One region of the Neobacillus sp. SRL179 genome, then DNA from elsewhere that is predicted to be linked to it. Evidence: riboswitches for the same ligand, from Rfam matches in the RefSeq annotation. Region 1 holds a riboswitch; the other holds the start of a gene.
What was found. A riboswitch is a leader RNA that binds a small molecule or an ion and turns the genes downstream of it on or off. The one in region 1 is predicted to bind S-adenosylmethionine.
Positions count from the first base shown of each region.

Region 2: it holds a riboswitch for S-adenosylmethionine, as region 1 does, so the genes downstream of both, AC4E8C_RS19530 (O-acetylhomoserine aminocarboxypropyltransferase/cysteine synthase family protein) here and AC4E8C_RS03265 (5-methyltetrahydropteroyltriglutamate--homocysteine S-methyltransferase) in region 1, are expected to answer to the same signal.

Region 1 is NZ_OZ481792.1:656,396-664,674, reverse strand. Features, by position in the region: gene trpB (tryptophan synthase subunit beta) at 1-1,147, opposite strand, end outside; SAM riboswitch class I at 1,345-1,452, shown strand; gene AC4E8C_RS03265 (5-methyltetrahydropteroyltriglutamate--homocysteine S-methyltransferase) at 1,549-2,652, shown strand; gene AC4E8C_RS03260 (DNA alkylation repair protein) at 2,710-3,417, opposite strand; gene AC4E8C_RS03255 (MFS transporter) at 3,693-4,868, shown strand; gene fabF (beta-ketoacyl-ACP synthase II) at 4,936-6,174, opposite strand; gene AC4E8C_RS03245 (Gfo/Idh/MocA family protein) at 6,396-7,304, shown strand; gene AC4E8C_RS03240 (DUF421 domain-containing protein) at 7,391-8,095, shown strand; gene AC4E8C_RS03235 (cation transporter) at 8,195-8,279, shown strand, end outside.
Region 2 is NZ_OZ481792.1:3,921,097-3,929,375, reverse strand. Features, by position in the region: gene AC4E8C_RS19575 (acetyl-CoA C-acetyltransferase) at 1-825, shown strand, start outside; gene AC4E8C_RS19570 (acyl-CoA dehydrogenase FadE) at 883-2,664, shown strand; gene AC4E8C_RS19565 (arsenate reductase family protein) at 2,855-3,211, shown strand; gene gcvH (glycine cleavage system protein GcvH) at 3,289-3,672, shown strand; gene AC4E8C_RS19555 (YusG family protein) at 3,779-4,018, shown strand; gene AC4E8C_RS19550 (toprim domain-containing protein) at 4,153-4,509, shown strand; gene AC4E8C_RS19545 (thioredoxin family protein) at 4,515-4,823, shown strand; gene AC4E8C_RS19540 (nuclease-related domain-containing protein) at 5,142-6,065, opposite strand; gene AC4E8C_RS19535 (hypothetical protein) at 6,339-6,692, shown strand; SAM riboswitch class I at 6,773-6,874, shown strand; gene AC4E8C_RS19530 (O-acetylhomoserine aminocarboxypropyltransferase/cysteine synthase family protein) at 6,936-8,252, shown strand.

The DNA.
Region 1 (8,279 bases):
AAACCTGCTCCACGTCTTTATCTCCGCGTCCTGATAAGTTCACAATCAACACATCATCCGGGGTTAATTCTTTTGCTAGTTTAACAGCATAGGCAACGGCATGAGAACTTTCTAATGCCGGTATAATTCCTTCTGTCTTACTTAGCATTAAGAATGCCTCTAACGCCTCTTGCCCTGTAACGGTTACATACTCTCCTCTGCCACTGTTTTTTAAGTAGCTATGCTCAGGACCCACACCTGGATAATCAAGTCCGGCTGCAATTGAGTAGGTTGGCTGCGGCTCGCCATTTTCATCTAATAGCGTCAAACACTTAAATCCATGGATGACGGCTGAAACACCCTGACTTAAGGTCGGAGCTTCCGCTGGTTCTACCCCAATAAGCCGAACATCTTTTTCATCAATATAGTGGGCAAATGCACCAATCGCATTACTTCCACCGCCCGTACAGGCAATCACTGCAGTTGGCAGTTTTCCTTCTTTTTCAAGGACCTGACGTTTGGACTCTTCACTTATAATCGCCTGAAAATGTTTGACCATGGTTGGATAAGGATGTGGTCCGACGGCAGAACCTAATAGATAAAATGTATTATTATAGTTTTGGACTAGGTCTCCTAATGCTTCGTCAACTGCATCTTTTAGACGCCCTTGCCCCTTTGACACCGGAATCACCTTTGCTCCGAGCAATTCCATCCGGAACACATTCAGCGCCTGGCGTTCGGTATCTAACTTGCCCATATAGATGACACATTCCATCCCAAACATGGCACAGGCTGTTGCCGTTGCCACACCGTGTTGCCCAGCTCCTGTTTCCGCAATAATCCGCTTGATGCCCATTCGTTTTGCTAACAAGATTTGTCCCAGCGCATTATTAATTTTGTGGGCTCCTGTATGATTTAAATCTTCCCGTTTTAAGTAAATTTTCGCTCCGCCAATTTGCTTCGTTAAATTCTCGGCAAATGTAAGTGGATTTTCTCTCCCGATATATTCTTTTAAATAGTATTTATACTCCTCAATAAATTTCGGATCGTCTTTATACCGATAAAATTGTTCCTCTAATTCGTTCATGACAATCTGCAAGTCATCTGGAACAAAACTTCCTCCAAACTCACCAAAATACCCTTTGCTCTCTACACTCGTTCTTTCCATCCTCTTCTCGTCTCCTTCTCAACTATATTTTGGTTTAGCCTCAAAAAAATAACCGAATTTTCAAATATATTTTAACACGTTGTTCTTTTCAAGCAAACTATTATGCAAGTCATTTTGTGCGGCTGCCCCCGTTTCCACTTTTTTATTGACATTCTCTTAAAATAGCTTTAGGATAATCATTAATTTAATATTTCAAAATCTTATCCAGAGAGGTGGAGGGACTGGCCCTGCGATACCTCAGCAACAGCCTTATTATGTGGACTGTGCTAATTCCAGAAGCTTATGTGTAAGCTTGAAGATAAGAAGAGTGTATACCTTTTATTTATAATCAAACCTCTTCTTATCTAAGAAGAGGTTTTTATTTTTTTCAATATGAATTACTAGAATAGGAGCGGATTACCTTGACTAAAACATTAGTGAAAGCACCATTTACAGCTGATCATGTGGGAAGTTTTTTAAGACCGGAACGATTGAAAAAAGCGAGACTACAAAAACAAAACGGTGAAATTACGGCCGAACAGTTACGTCAGATTGAAGATGAAGAGATAATCCGCCTGGTAGAAAAACAAAAAGAAGTCGGTTTACAGGCCGTAACGGATGGAGAATTAAGACGCGCTTGGTGGCATTTTGATTTTCTCGGCGGACTTGAAGGGGTTGAGTTTGTCCAAACAGAAAAAGGATTACAATTTAACGGAGTGGAAACGAGAGCACACGGGGTCAAGGTAACAGGAAAAATTGACTTCGGTAACCATCCAATGATAGAGGATTATAAATTCTTACACAGCATTGCCGGTGACCATGTCGCGAAATTTACGATCCCAAGTCCTAATATGTTAATTGTCCGTGGTCAGGGAATTAGTGATGTTTACGAACATCAAGATGAATTTGTAGATGATTTAATTCGTGCCTACCAAAAAGCGATTCAAGCCTTTTATGATGCCGGCTGCCGCTACTTGCAATTAGATGATACTTCATGGGCATCGTTGTTCTCAGAGACAGGCAGAGACAAATTAAAAAAGGATGGTTTTGAGCCTGCCAACTTAGCCCAAACATTGGCTAGAGCGATTAATGAATCGATTGCGAACAAACCCGAAGATTTAGTTATTACGATGCACATTTGCAGAGGAAACTTCCAATCTACTTATACTTCAACAGGCGGATATGATTTTGCCTCTGAAATCATTTTTGGCGGTTTAAATGTGGATGGCTTATTCCTAGAGTTTGATGATGAACGTTCAGGCGGCTTTGAACCCCTTCGTCATGTTAAGCGAAATGACCTGCGAATTGTCTTGGGATTAATTACATCGAAATTCGGCGACCTCGAGAATCCAGAAAAAATAAAAGCAAGAATAAAGGAAGCCAATCAATATCTTCCATTGGATCAACTTTGCTTGAGCCCACAATGCGGCTTCTCTTCCACAGAAGAAGGAAACCTCTTAACAGAAGAACAACAATGGGACAAAGTACGCCATGTGATTAGCATTGCACAGGATGTTTGGAATTAGTTCATGGGGGACGGTTCTTCTGCACCAAATGGTGTAGAAGAACCGTCCCCATGCTTGCTAACACCTGACATATTTGCGTTTAAAACCAATTCTTCCTTTATCTATTCCTTGTTGGATATTTTCTGAAGCAAGCAGTATACTGTTTTTCTTGTTGTCCCGCTTGATTTCGACTGGACCTACTGCCTTTGCGGTTTCAACCGCCTTTTCATGGAGCGGCACGTAGGAAATCCCGACTGTGTAAATAAAATTATTCATAGAAGATTTTGTACGTTCAGGTGAATCTTGAATCGTACTTTCTACCTGATCTAGCATCCTGGCAATTTTGTCTGCACTAAATTCGCTGTCCGGCCGATTACCCAAAAGCCAGCAGTAACAGCTCCAGCCTGCCGACATTTTAAGTTCTTCCCCGCTTGCAATCCATTTATCAGCCACCGCTTGTGCAATATCGGTTTCGGATAGAGTTACGGCCACCACAAAATCTGACAGCATATAAAAATAAGCATCCTCAATCCAACGTTCAAAATCATCCTCTGTCATTGTCTTTGGATCCGCGATAACACCAGCAAAGTACATAGCATCGTAGTTCCCAGTGGCGTAAAGCTGCTCAGCTAAAGGCTGATTTTTCTTGATTTTCTTTGCAAGTGGCTTCATTGCCCCTGTAGCTACCCCAAAAAGCGGCTCGTGTGCACCATTGCTTAGGTAAATCTTTTTCATTCGTTCTTTTCCGAGTGCTTCCAATTCCTGCATAACCGTTTCGAAATCCATCGTTTAGCACTTCCTTCTTTATAAACAAATTGTCTTGAACTTTATATTTATTTTTACAACTTCATATTACCCTTAATGATATGTTTATTTAACCCCAGAAAAAGGAATCTATTTGAATTATATCAAATATTTTTCCAGTTTTAATAAATTCTGGTTTATGATACACTGCGGGTGTCAGGTACCTTTTTATTGTTTAACCCCCTAAACCGTTGTATAATCTTTATCCATACACAATTATTTTTGGTTACGAAATATATGCAGAAAGAGAGACATGAATGAAATCAAATAAATTACCATTGTATTTATTAATGTTTGATATGTTTATTACGTTTAGCGCGGTTGGACTTATCATTCCTGTTATGCCAAGCTATTTGAAAACCTTTGGAGCCGCTGGACAAGCTTTAGGCTTTATCATTGCTATTATTGCTTTTGCTCAGTTTATTTTCTCTCCCATGGCGGGAAATTTATCTGACCGGCATGGACGTAAAAATTTAATCGTCTTCGGACTTTTCGTGAATGGTATTTCCCAAATCTTCTTCGGGTTATCCTCAGAGCTATGGATGCTTTATGTCTGCAGATTCTTTACGGGGATCGGTTCAGCGTTTATCGTCCCACCCGTTATGGCCTATGTGGCTGATATCACCACCCTTAAAGAACGTGGGAAAGCCATGGGTTTGATTGGGGCTGCGATCTCACTAGGATTTATGATTGGACCTGGGATTGGCGGGTTCCTCTCAAATGTAAGCTTGCATTTTCCGTTTTACTTTGGCGGTTCCGCTACCGTAATAGCTGGGATTTTATCTTTCGTCATCCTCCCCTATATCAAACCAGTTTTGAAAGATCAAGGGAAGGGAGAGAACTTATTTAAACAAATGGCCCGTTCCTTTAAAACAAGCTATTTTGTTTTATTAATTGTTGTGTTTGTTTTCTCTTTTGGGATTGCCAACTTCCAATCAACGCTGTCCATGTTTTTGACGTATAAACAACATTTTACTCCAAATGGTATTGCGATTGTCCTGACAGTGGGCGGCTTTGTCGGTGTAATCATTCAAGCCTTCGCACTTAATAAACTATTTGCGATCTTTGGAGAAATGAAAATTATTCTATTTGCTTTACTTCTTGCGGCATTTAGTATGTATGGCATGTTATACGTTAGCGGCTTTTTCATTATTCTATTAGTTGCAACTCTATTCTCGACTGCGACGACCTTAATACGCCCAGCAGTTAATACCTTAATTTCGAAAATTGCCGGCGATGAACAAGGTTATGCTGCGGGAATGAATAATTCCTATATGAGTTTAGGCAATATGATAGGGCCGGCACTAGCCGGAACTCTATTTGACTGGCATATGTCTATACCGTTTACGTTCGGCGCGATTATTTTGATTGGCTGCTTCTTCCTAACTTATAGTTGGGCAAAGAAAAAGAATGCCATCTCGCAACATGCATAAGAATCAAAAAAAGAATCCTGACCCTTTGGCGTCGGGATTCTTTTTTTTATAATATTTTTGATGTCTCTTAAATATACTTTTTAAAAATCAACGTCGCATTATGCCCGCCGAATCCCAATGAGTTTGACAGCACGACCTGAATGTCTTTTTTCCTTGCCACGTTTGGAACATAGTCCAGATCAAGTTCTTCATCTGGTGTTTCATAATTAATCGTTGGGGGAATGATGCCATCCTGTATGGCTAACACTGAAAAAATGGCCTCTATCGCACCCGTTGCCCCCAACAAATGTCCGGTCATTGATTTGGTAGAGCTCACTGCCAGTTGATAGGCATGTTCTTTAAATACTTCTTTAATGGCTAACGTTTCGTACAGATCATTATAATAGGTGGACGTACCATGTGCATTGATATAGTCCACCTGATTGGTGGAGATTCCGGCATCCTCTAATGCTAATTTCATCGCACGCTGAGCCCCTTCTCCTTCCGGTGCAGGTGTCGTAATATGATGGGCATCACCTGTTGCACCATATCCAATCAGCTCCCCATAAATGTGAGCGCCGCGGGCTAACGCGTGCTCTAGCTCTTCTAATATGACGATTCCTGCACCTTCCCCAATGACAAACCCATCACGATTCTTATCAAATGGACGGCTGGCTGTTGTAAGATCGGGATTTTTTGAAAGAGCGGTCATATTTGAAAAACCTGCAACCGTCATCTCTGTAATAGTAGCCTCTGTTCCGCCTGCCACTACCATATCAATATCCCCTTTTTGGATTACGCGGAAGGCATCACCAATGGAATTTGCCCCGGATGCACATGCTGTAACGGAACAATTGTTAATCCCTTTTGCCCCAAGTGCAATCGATACCTGCCCTGCCGCCATATCTGGGATAAACATTGGAATCGTAAACGGATTGACCCTTCTTTGTCCTTTTTCTAAAAACTTCTTATGCTGTTCTTCAAACTCGCCTAAGCCGCCGATTCCTGAGCCAATCCAAACCCCGACACGTTCGGGTGCGATGTCCTCACCGATTTTAATTCCTGCATCTTGTACCGCCATTTGGCTGGCAGCCACAGCAAATTGGCTATAGCGCCCCATTCTTCTTGCTTCTTTTTTATCCATAAAGGTTTCTGGGGTAAAGTCTTTTACTTCAGCTGCAATCTTGACATCGACCTTCTCTACATCAAATATAGTAGCTGGACCAACACCCGACGCACCGTTTTTAATCTGTTCCCATGTTGTTTGAGCATCATTCCCCAAAGGAGTAACGGCTCCAATACCTGTAATCACTACTCTTTTTTTCATATAATGCTCTCTCCCACTATTTATTTAAAAAAATCTGCGAATAATTGACTAGATGATTTTAAAGCTATCTCTTCTATTTTAACCATTTCCAAGTGGTTGGCAAACCCAAATGGGATTATGGTTCCAAAGCCTCATTCGTTCGCCAACTGAAAACATTCATTGTAAAATAACTTTAATCGGCTGTTAGAATTGGTTTTATAAATACTTGCGGGGTGATTTAATTGAAAATTGGTATCATAGGTTTGGGGGATATCGCTAAAAAGGCCTACCTCCCTGTTCTTTCAGAAAAGGAAGGGATTGACCTAGTACTTTGTACAAGAAATATGGACACTCTCAACACCTTATCGAAAAAATATCGGATTCACGAAAAGGTTCAGACTGTCGATGAGCTGATCACCATGAACATCGATGCTGCCATTGTGAGCACTGCCACTGAGGCCCATTTTGAAATAGCCAAGACCTTATTAAAAAGCGGAATAAATGTCTACATTGATAAGCCCATTTCGATGAATTTTGCTGAAACGCTGCAAATTCAACAACTTGCAAAAGAGTCTGGCAAGATCGCTATGGTGGGTTTTAATAGACGGTTTATCCCGCGAGTGAATGAGTTAAAAGAACATGGTAAGCCTAGTTTAATTATCATGCAAAAAAACCGCTTTGCCACTCCGGACTATACAAGAAGATTTGTTGTCGAGGACTTTATCCACGTTGTCGACACTCTCCGATTTCTAATGGCTTCAGAGGTTCATGATGTTAAGGTAGAGTACCTTAAAAAGGGAGAACTGCTCCATCATTTGGTGATCCAGCTCATTGGAGATGGCTGTACGTCAATTGGTATCATGAATAGAAATAGCGGGGTTACGGAAGAAATCATTGAGTATTCGACCAGTCATCATAAATATGTCGTCAATAATCTAGTGGAAACGACTCACTTTCACAACAAGGAAATTAGCCTTACAAAATTCGGGGACTGGGAACCAACCCTCTATAAACGCGGCTTCAATCAAATCATCGATCATTTTATTGATTGTGTTCAAAATAGTAAAACCCCTCATCCATCCATAGATGATTCAGTCATCACCCACGAAATCTGCGAAAGAATCGTAAATCACATTGAATATGGTGCCTGACACCCTTTTTAATGTTGCGATGTTTATTACGATAGGGTCAGTGTTAAACTAAGTGATAGCTTTCTAGGGAGAAGGATGTGTCTTACATGGATTTTCACCAAGGTCAGGAAATGCTTACGATCATGGAGTGGATTCTTCGGGCGGTTGTTGTTTTTGTCTTTCTGTTGATTGTTGCTAGAGTTTTAGGCCAGCGGGCCATCTCCCAATTAAGGCTCCTGGATTTTGTTATTGCTTTAGTGATCGGAAATATTATTGCCCATCCTTTATCAGATGAGCGGATTGGGCTAAAGGGTTCAGTTGTATCTACTATTGTATTGGTTGTTTTGTATCTTAGCGGTATTATGATGAACCTTAAATGGCCCTGGTTTAGAAAGCTAATCAATCATGCTCCAGTCACCATTGTTCAAAACGGAGAAATCCTCTATCAAGGGTTAAAAAAAGCCAGAATTTCCATTGATGTTTTGTTAGAAGAATTACGGGAAGAAAAAGTAGAAGATTTGAAGAAAGTAGTCCTAGCCATTTGGGAAGCAGATGGGAAAATCTCCGTCTTTTTAGATTCAAAATACCAACCGATTACACCAGCGTCTTACCAGATGGAAGTAGACCCTTTTGAATTACCAAGGATCATTATTAAGGAGGGTAAAATTATCTCGAAGGAGCTGCATCAAATTCAAAAGAATGAAGACTGGGTTATTTCCACTTTAGAACGGTTGTACCAAACTAACGTCCGCAACGTACTGCTAGCTACCGTAGATACAAAAGATCATCTTAAGGTCTTTTTTTATAAATAAACCCCTTATTGCGAGACACAAAAGGTTGGAAAAGGCAGGATACCTCTTCTATCTTTGGCTATGCTTTTAATTCAAATAAATCACGGGAGGAAAATTATTATGGCAACCTTAACATTGTATGTGAAAGAAGCTGTTAACGAACAACCCATTCAAACATTAGAAACCACTTTATCGCAAATGGAAG
Region 2 (8,279 bases), 1.8 Mb from region 1:
GAATCGATGAGCATGATCCCAATGATGGGGCATGTGGTACGTCCCAATATTAAACTGGCGGAAACGGCACCCCAATATTACATGGGAATGGGCCATACAGCTGAACAAGTGGCGCAAAAGTATGGAATATCCCGCGAAGATCAAGATGCATTTGCCGTGAGAAGTCATCAACGCGCGGCAAAAGCGATTGCAGAAGGTAAATTTGTAGACGAAATTGTTCCAGTAGATGTGACCATCCGTACAGTTGGTCAAGACAATAAACTTGTTGAAAAGTCCATTCAATTTTCACAAGACGAAGGTGTTCGCCCTGAAACAAATATCCAAACCCTTGCGAAACTTCGTCCTGCCTTCTCCGTTACTGGTTCGGTGACAGCAGGCAATGCTTCGCAAACAAGTGACGGTGCTGCGGCTGTGATGGTAATGGACCGAGAAAAGGCAGAATCGCTTGGTCTGAAACCACTGGCAAAATTCCGATCCTTTGCTGTGGGCGGGGTACCGCCAGAAATTATGGGGGTTGGTCCGGTTGTAGCCATTCCAAAAGCCGTTAAGCTTGCCGGATTAGAGTTATCTGATATCAACTTGTTCGAATTAAATGAAGCTTTTGCTTCCCAATCCCTTCAAGTTATTCGCGAACTTGGTCTTAATGAGGAAATTGTCAACGTAAATGGCGGTGCGATTGCTCTTGGACATCCGCTTGGCTGTACAGGTGCTAAATTAACATTATCACTCATTCACGAATTAAAACGCAGAAACCAGCAATTTGGTGTAGTTACCATGTGTATCGGCGGCGGGATGGGTGCTGCTGGAGTATTTGAACTACTTTAAAAAAAGACAAGGGGCGATCAAATAAGCCCCTCTAAAAAAGATTAGGAGGAATTTTTAATGACAGAAACGAAAAAGATTGTTAATGGTGGAAGCTTTTTAATCGAGGATCTTTCATTCGAAAATATCTTTACACCAGAAGATTTCACGGAAGAACATTTAATGATTGCCCAAACGGCAGAAGATTTTGTTGAAAAAGAAGTAGCACCACAACTTGAGCACTTAGAAAACCATGAATTCGATCGTACCGTTAAACTTTTGAAAAAAATGGGCGAACTTGGTTTATTAGCGGTTGATGTTCCAGAAGAGTTTGAAGGCTTAGGATTAGATAAAGTAACCTCATCGGTTATTACGGAAAAAATGGCGCGTGCAGGCGGGTTCTCATTATCCTATGGCGCACACGTGGGGATTGGGTCTTTGCCAATTGTATTATTCGGTAATGACGATCAAAAGAAAAAGTATTTACCAGCGCTTGCTTCAGGTGAAAAATTGGCCGCTTATGCGTTAACAGAGCCAGGTTCTGGTTCCGATGCCCTTGGCGCCAGAACAACCGCAAGATTAAACGAAGCTGGTACTCATTATATTCTTAATGGCGAAAAGCAATGGATCACCAATGCCGGATTTGCTGATGTATTTGTTGTCTATGCAAAGGTGGATGGCGAGCACTTCACAGCCTTCATCGTAGAGAGGGAGTTCCCAGGTGTGTCTACTGGTGCTGAGGAAAAGAAAATGGGGATTAAGAGCTCATCCACACGTACCCTTATCTTAGAAGATGTGGCTGTACCAGTTGAAAACTTATTAGGTGAATTTGGTAAGGGGCATGTAATTGCCTTCAATATCCTTAATATTGGACGTTACAAATTGGCTGTTGGTGGTGTCGGCGGTTCTAAGAGTGCCTTTGAGATGACTGTTAAATATGCAAATGGACGTAAGCAGTTTAAAACACCAATTTCACAATTCAATTTAACAAAAGAAAAGTTTGGAACAATGGCGGCGAAAATTTATGCAGCGGAAAGTTCTGTTTACCGTACGATTGGTTTGTATGAAGAAAACCAAGGTAAATTATCGACCGAGGAAGCAAAAGATCTTAAAAAATTGGCCAATTCCATTGCTGAATATGCTATTGAATGTTCAGTAAATAAATTTTTTGCCAGTGAAGTATTATCCTATGTAGTGGATGAAGGCGTTCAAATTCATGGCGGCTATGGCTTCATGCAGGAATATCCAATTGAGAGAGCTTATCGTGATGCCCGTATTAATCGTATTTTTGAAGGAACTAATGAAATTAATCGTCTCCTTGTGCCAGGAACGCTTGTGAAAAAGGCGCTAAAAGGCGAACTTCCACTATTTCAAAAAGCAATGGCACTTCAAGAGGAATTAATGATGCTAATGCCAGAAGAGCCTGGTGACGAGCCGTTAGCGCAAGAAAAATATTTAGTGAAAAATGCGAAAAAAATTGCTTTACTTGCTGCGGGCTTAGCGGCTCAAAAATTTGGCAAAGCACTTGAAAGCGAGCAAGAAGTTTTAGCGAACATTGCTGATCTTGTTTCCAATGTGTATGCAATGGAATCTGTCGTATTACGGACGGAAAAGGCTATTGCCAAAGACGGTGTAGAAAAGAGTAAGCAAAAACTTCTTTATACACAAATCTTCTGTCAGGAAGCCTTTAATGAAATTGAAGCAACTGCAAAAGAATCACTTGTAGCAATTGAAAAAGGGGATACCCTTCGGATGATGTTGACCTCGCTTCGAAAATTTACTCGTCATACTCCAATCAATGTAATTGCGAAGAAACGAGAAGCTGCAGATGTAGTTATTGAAGCTGAACGTTATATTGTGTAAAGGAATGTGCTCCCTCCTCTTTTGGAGGGGGCTTTTCTTTTTAAAATTAGCGAAATTTAAGAAGGGTTTTTACGAAATTAGTCGAATTATTTCTAGGGGAAGCTTTTTAGCCTCCATGTTAGGATTTTCAAAGGCGTTATGGTAATATTTGATTGACGCGTTTACAATTTTGGTAAAAGGCGGTGAAACAATGTCTCTGACTTTTTACTGGTATCCGAAATGTGGTACATGCCGTAATGCAAAGAAATGGCTGGATGCTCATCAACTTTCGTATCAAGAAGTACATATTGTCGAAAATCCACCGACACACAAAGAATTGCAGGACTTTTATCAAAAAAGCGGCTTGGAATTAAAGAAGTTTTTTAATACAAGTGGCTTAAAATATCGAGAATTAGGGATAAAGGATAAAATGAAAACTGCAACCGAAGAGGAACTGCTAGAATTGCTGGCATCTGATGGAATGTTGATTAAAAGACCCATTTTAACAGATGGGGAGCGGGTCACAGTAGGCTTTAAAGAAGAAGAGTATGAAAAAATGTGGCTATAGCCATACTTCTTTATTCAATTATGGAAATCGAATGACTTCGATGATAGATTTAGAAAAAACAATGGAGGGTTTAGCAAATGAGTATACCAAAAGACTTACGTTATTCTGAAGAACACGAATGGGTTAAAGTTGAAGGAGAAAGAGTCCGCGTTGGGATTACGGACTTTGCACAACATGAATTAGGAGACATCGTGTTCGTTGAACTCCCTGAAGTGGGTACAGAAGTATCGGCTGACGACCCATTTGGCAGCGTTGAATCTGTTAAAACGGTATCGGAACTATATGCACCAGTTAGTGGTAAAGTAGTGGAAATTAATGAAGATTTAAGTGACAGTCCTGAATTTGTTAATGAATCACCATATGAAAAGGCTTGGATGATTGTTATTGAGCCATCTGACTTAAGCGAGTTAGAGAAATTGATGACTCCAGAACAATACGAAGAAATGACAAAAGAAGACTAATGTTGCAAAGCACCCGACAATCGGGTGCTTTTTCTCTTAAATTTCCACTCTTTTTCTTCTACTTTCCAGGAGAGACTAATACTAAATATATAAAGAGGGTGGAAATATGACGTTAAAACAGCAAAAGATCGATGTAACGGACCGTGTAGTTGGCAAGTTGAAAAATGGAGAAATAGAATTATTTCTCGAAAATTCCTCAATCGGAAAAATTAAACTTTCGGAAAACATTCAGGTTGACTTAAATCCACAGTTTGAAGCGGAACAACAAAAGATTTATCAACAAGTAACTGTTACGGAACAGCCTGATGCTAAGTATACTGATTGCGATGATGGCGGCTGGTGCTAATGGCTTAGGCCGAGCAAATTCCTATTTCTTAGCTGACAATAATGATATAGTTAACATACTAAGAAGAAGGCACACGTAATCGATATTTTAGAATATGTTAACATAAACTAACTTTTTTATTACAGGTGATGGATATGAATGACTCGTATGTTGACAAAGTTCTTATTGTCGAAGGAAAATCGGATAAAAATAAGGTAAAAAATATTGTGAAGGAACCCGTTGAAATTATTTGTACCAATGGAACAATTAGTCATACCAAATTAGAAGAACTAATTGAGTTTCTTGAGGATAAGGATGTTTATATCCTTGTCGATGCAGATGCATCTGGTGAGAAGCTCCGCAAACAATTCAAACGGGAATTCCCACAAGCTGAACATCTGTATATAGACCGGATGTATCGCGAAGTCGCAACCGCACCTGTACACCATCTAGCGACTGTCCTTTTAGGGGCTAATATTGATGTTCACACAGAGTATTTAGAAATGAGTTAATGTATATGAATGAATGGAAACGAACAGAATTAACAACCTTTCTCGATCTTCATGAAAGCGGCCTAGTCTATTTTTATACCCCTCTATGCGGCACCTGCCAAGTAGCGTCGCGGATGCTGCAAGTCGTAGAGGAGCTTGTAGATCTTAAAATGGGAAAAATGAACCTAAATTTTTATCCTGATTTGGCTAAGGATTTTGCGGTTGAAAGTGTACCTTGTCTATTGTTTGTGAAAAACGGCACGGTGCAGGAAACCATATACGCTTTTCATTCAGTTCCTTACTTGTTGGGGAAAATAAAACAGTATTTAGGGTGAAGCAGATGCGAGCGGGCGTCTGCTTTTTCTGCTAATAAAGCATTGTGAGGAGATGACAGTGCCTGTGGAGCCTCCAAAAAGAGGAGCGGGGGAACTGTGAAGAGTGCACAGTGCCCGTGGAGCCTCCAAAAAGAGAAGTACGGGAACTGTGAAGAGTCGACAGTGCCCGTGGAGCCTCCAAAAAGAGAAGTACGGGAACTGTGAAGAGTCGACAGTGCCCGTGGAGCTTACCAAAAGAGAAACACGGGAACTGTGAAGAGTGCATAGTTCTAAATGAATCAAAAACAATCTTATTCACTTTGAAATTAAAATAATGCCCTAATCTTGTCGTTTAATCCTTTCTAAAAATTGGTATTCTTTCTTCCCGATATAACTAAAATTCCTCATTAGCACCCTCCTAATCGTCTTTTCCGACTTAATTACCCCACACCAATCCTGCACCTTATTCGTAGTAATCCTTTCATCCGTAAATAATAATTTTAGCTCCTCAACAGCTCGTAATATAGCTGTATCCACTAATTCTTCATGCCCACATGGATCACAAATTAATTTCTTATCCTCCACATGTACCGTAAAGGAGTGGCAGTCGGCGCAAGTTATTCCTTTTCTTAACGAACTGTAGTTATATTCAGGTCTTTTGAAATCGATATTAATCTGGTGCGAAGAAACTAATTTATTTGCTAAACTCTTGTGGCGCCCAGTTAAAGTGGATGGTCTATCGTTTATTCTTTTCATAAACCTAGGAAGTTGATTTGGATAAAGAATGGGTTTATTCTGAGGGGCTTGATATAAGGTAAACTCGGGGTTAATAAACACAACATACGGTTCAATGGAGATTCGGTTTCCAATTTTATGGAGCAACTGCCGCAACAAGGATTCACTTCGTTCTAGTTGTAAGAGTGGGTTATTTATTTCCTTTTTTGTAACCATGTGATAGAATCGACCATTTTCAAAGAAATAATCACCTTCAAAATTCTTCACTTCAAACAGGTATAGTGGCTCTTGGGAAATCAGCACCGAATCTAGTTGGAATTTCGCCCCACTTGTCTCTAGGCGCAAATCATTTACAATCAAACTTTGACATCGAAGCTTCTCTGTTAAAGAATCAAACATCACCTCACCTTCAAACCCCTTTACGAGATTATAATAGCGCTGTTTCCACTCTTCCTCTAACACCATGTGTTTGTTTAAAACTCTTAACATTCTAATTTCATCAGACTCAGTTCTTGGTTTATAAAACATATTTCACCTCCTACTCTATTTTATTAAAAAGGGATAGATCTCCGAAGATGAATATTTGAATACTTTTTGACAAAAATTTCTATCTTTTGACCAGGAGCTGTCGAGCAACAGAATGTGGATACACCTTATCTATTTATCCAACAAACCTCATAATCCGACATATTTCTCAGGAAATTTCCAAAAGACCAAAAGAATTGTCGAGCGGTTTATTGGAGGATTCCCTCATATACTGCGGAATTACTACAATATAAAATGTAGACCGGAGTGGTAGGGATGATAGAATTAGTTGAAAATTTTATAGAAAAATTCTACGAAGCAGGACATGTACTTTCATTAATCCAACAGGCTGATGTGAGGGTCACCATAAAATGCGAGCTGGAAACAGTTCAATTAGAAATTAAACACGGCTCCATCAGTATTCTGCAAAATCATGAAGTTCCACAGGGCAATTACGAAATCCGAGGAAACAAGCAGGCCATGAAACAACTGTTTGAAGGAACGAGTAGACTGCGGGATTTAGAACATCGAGGTCAGCTAAGCATAGCTATGCCGCTTAGAATTACCCTATTGCTAGAATCCCTCTTCTTTTTAACAAAAGCACAGCAAAATTTCGCAAAAGTAATTTAATCAAAGGTATTGACTCGGAATTAAACTTACTGTATTGTTTATTTAAAATATTCAATCAATTGCAACAAATGAATGACATATTCATATCAAGAGCGGCGGAGGGACTGGCCCTTTGAAGCCCGGCAACCGGTTTGAAACACGGTGCTAATTCCAGCAGAGCTAAACACTCTGAGCGATAAGAAGAGCGCACCCCCTCTTCTTAAAGAAGTGGGGGTTATTTCATAAAAGGGAGGAACGAATGTAATGGCAGAAAATCAAAAGAAATATCGCTTTGAAACTTTGAGTGTTCATGGAGGGTTGTCACCAGATCCTGTTACGGGTGCCCGGGCAGTACCAATTTATCAAAATAATGCTTATCAGTTTAAAAATACAGAACATGCGGCCAACTTATTTAGCTTAGCAGAGCCGGGCTACATATACACGAGGATTCATAATCCGACGACCACTGTTTTTGAAGACCGAGTAGCATTATTAGAAGGGGGAGTTGGAGCTTTAGCTGTTGCCAGCGGGATGGCTGCGATTACCCTAGCGATTTTAAACGTTGCTGAAGCTGGTGACGAGATTGTCTCTGCCTCCAATCTATATGGCGGCACCTATAATTTATTGGCCGTTACCTTACCGAAATACGGCATCAATGTAAAATTTGTCGATGCTGAAAATCCGGAAAACTTCCGGGCTGCTATTACCGAAAAAACGAAAGCAGTCTTTGCAGAAACCATCGGAAACCCAAGCTTACGGGTACTCGATATTGAGAAAGTAGCCAATATTGCTCATGAAGCTGGTGTTCCGCTTATTATTGATAATACATTTGCAACACCATACCTGTGCAGACCAATTGAACATGGGGCTGATATTGTTGTCCACTCTGCAACAAAATGGCTTTTAGGGAATGGAACATCAACGGGGGGAGTTATTGTGGATGGCGGTCATTTTGATTGGAATTCCCCTAAATTCCCTGGCTTTACGACACCTGATGAGAGCTATCATGGTCTTGTCTATGCAGAGGCATTAGGCGCTGTTGCTTATATTATTAAAGCACGGGTTCAATTATTACGTGATTTAGGTCCTGCTTTAAGTCCGCAAAATGCCTTCCAGTTTACACTAGGACTGGAAACTCTGCATGTACGGATGAAGGAGCATGTAGCCAATACAAAGGAAGTGGTTGAGTATTTATTAAACCACCCTGCGGTTGAATGGGTCTCTTACCCTGGCCATGCCTCGCACCCTGATAATGAATTAGCCAAAAAGTATTTACCAAAAGGTGCAGGGTCCATGGTAGTGTTTGGAATAAAAGGTGGAAAAGAAGCAGGAGCAAAACTCATCAATTCGTTATCACTTTGGGCACATGTGGCAAATGTTGGGGATGCCAAGAGTTTGATTATCCATCCCGCAAGTACGACCCACCAGCAGTTGGATGCCGATGGGCTTAAAGCAGCCGGGGTAGGAGAAGATTTAATCCGTCTCTCAATTGGAATTGAAAATGTAGAGGATCTCATTGATGACCTCGAAACAGCGATAGAAGCAGCAACAGGTTTAGCTTCATTGAAGGCTAAGGCCTAGGTTTTCCTTCATACATTTATTCGAAAA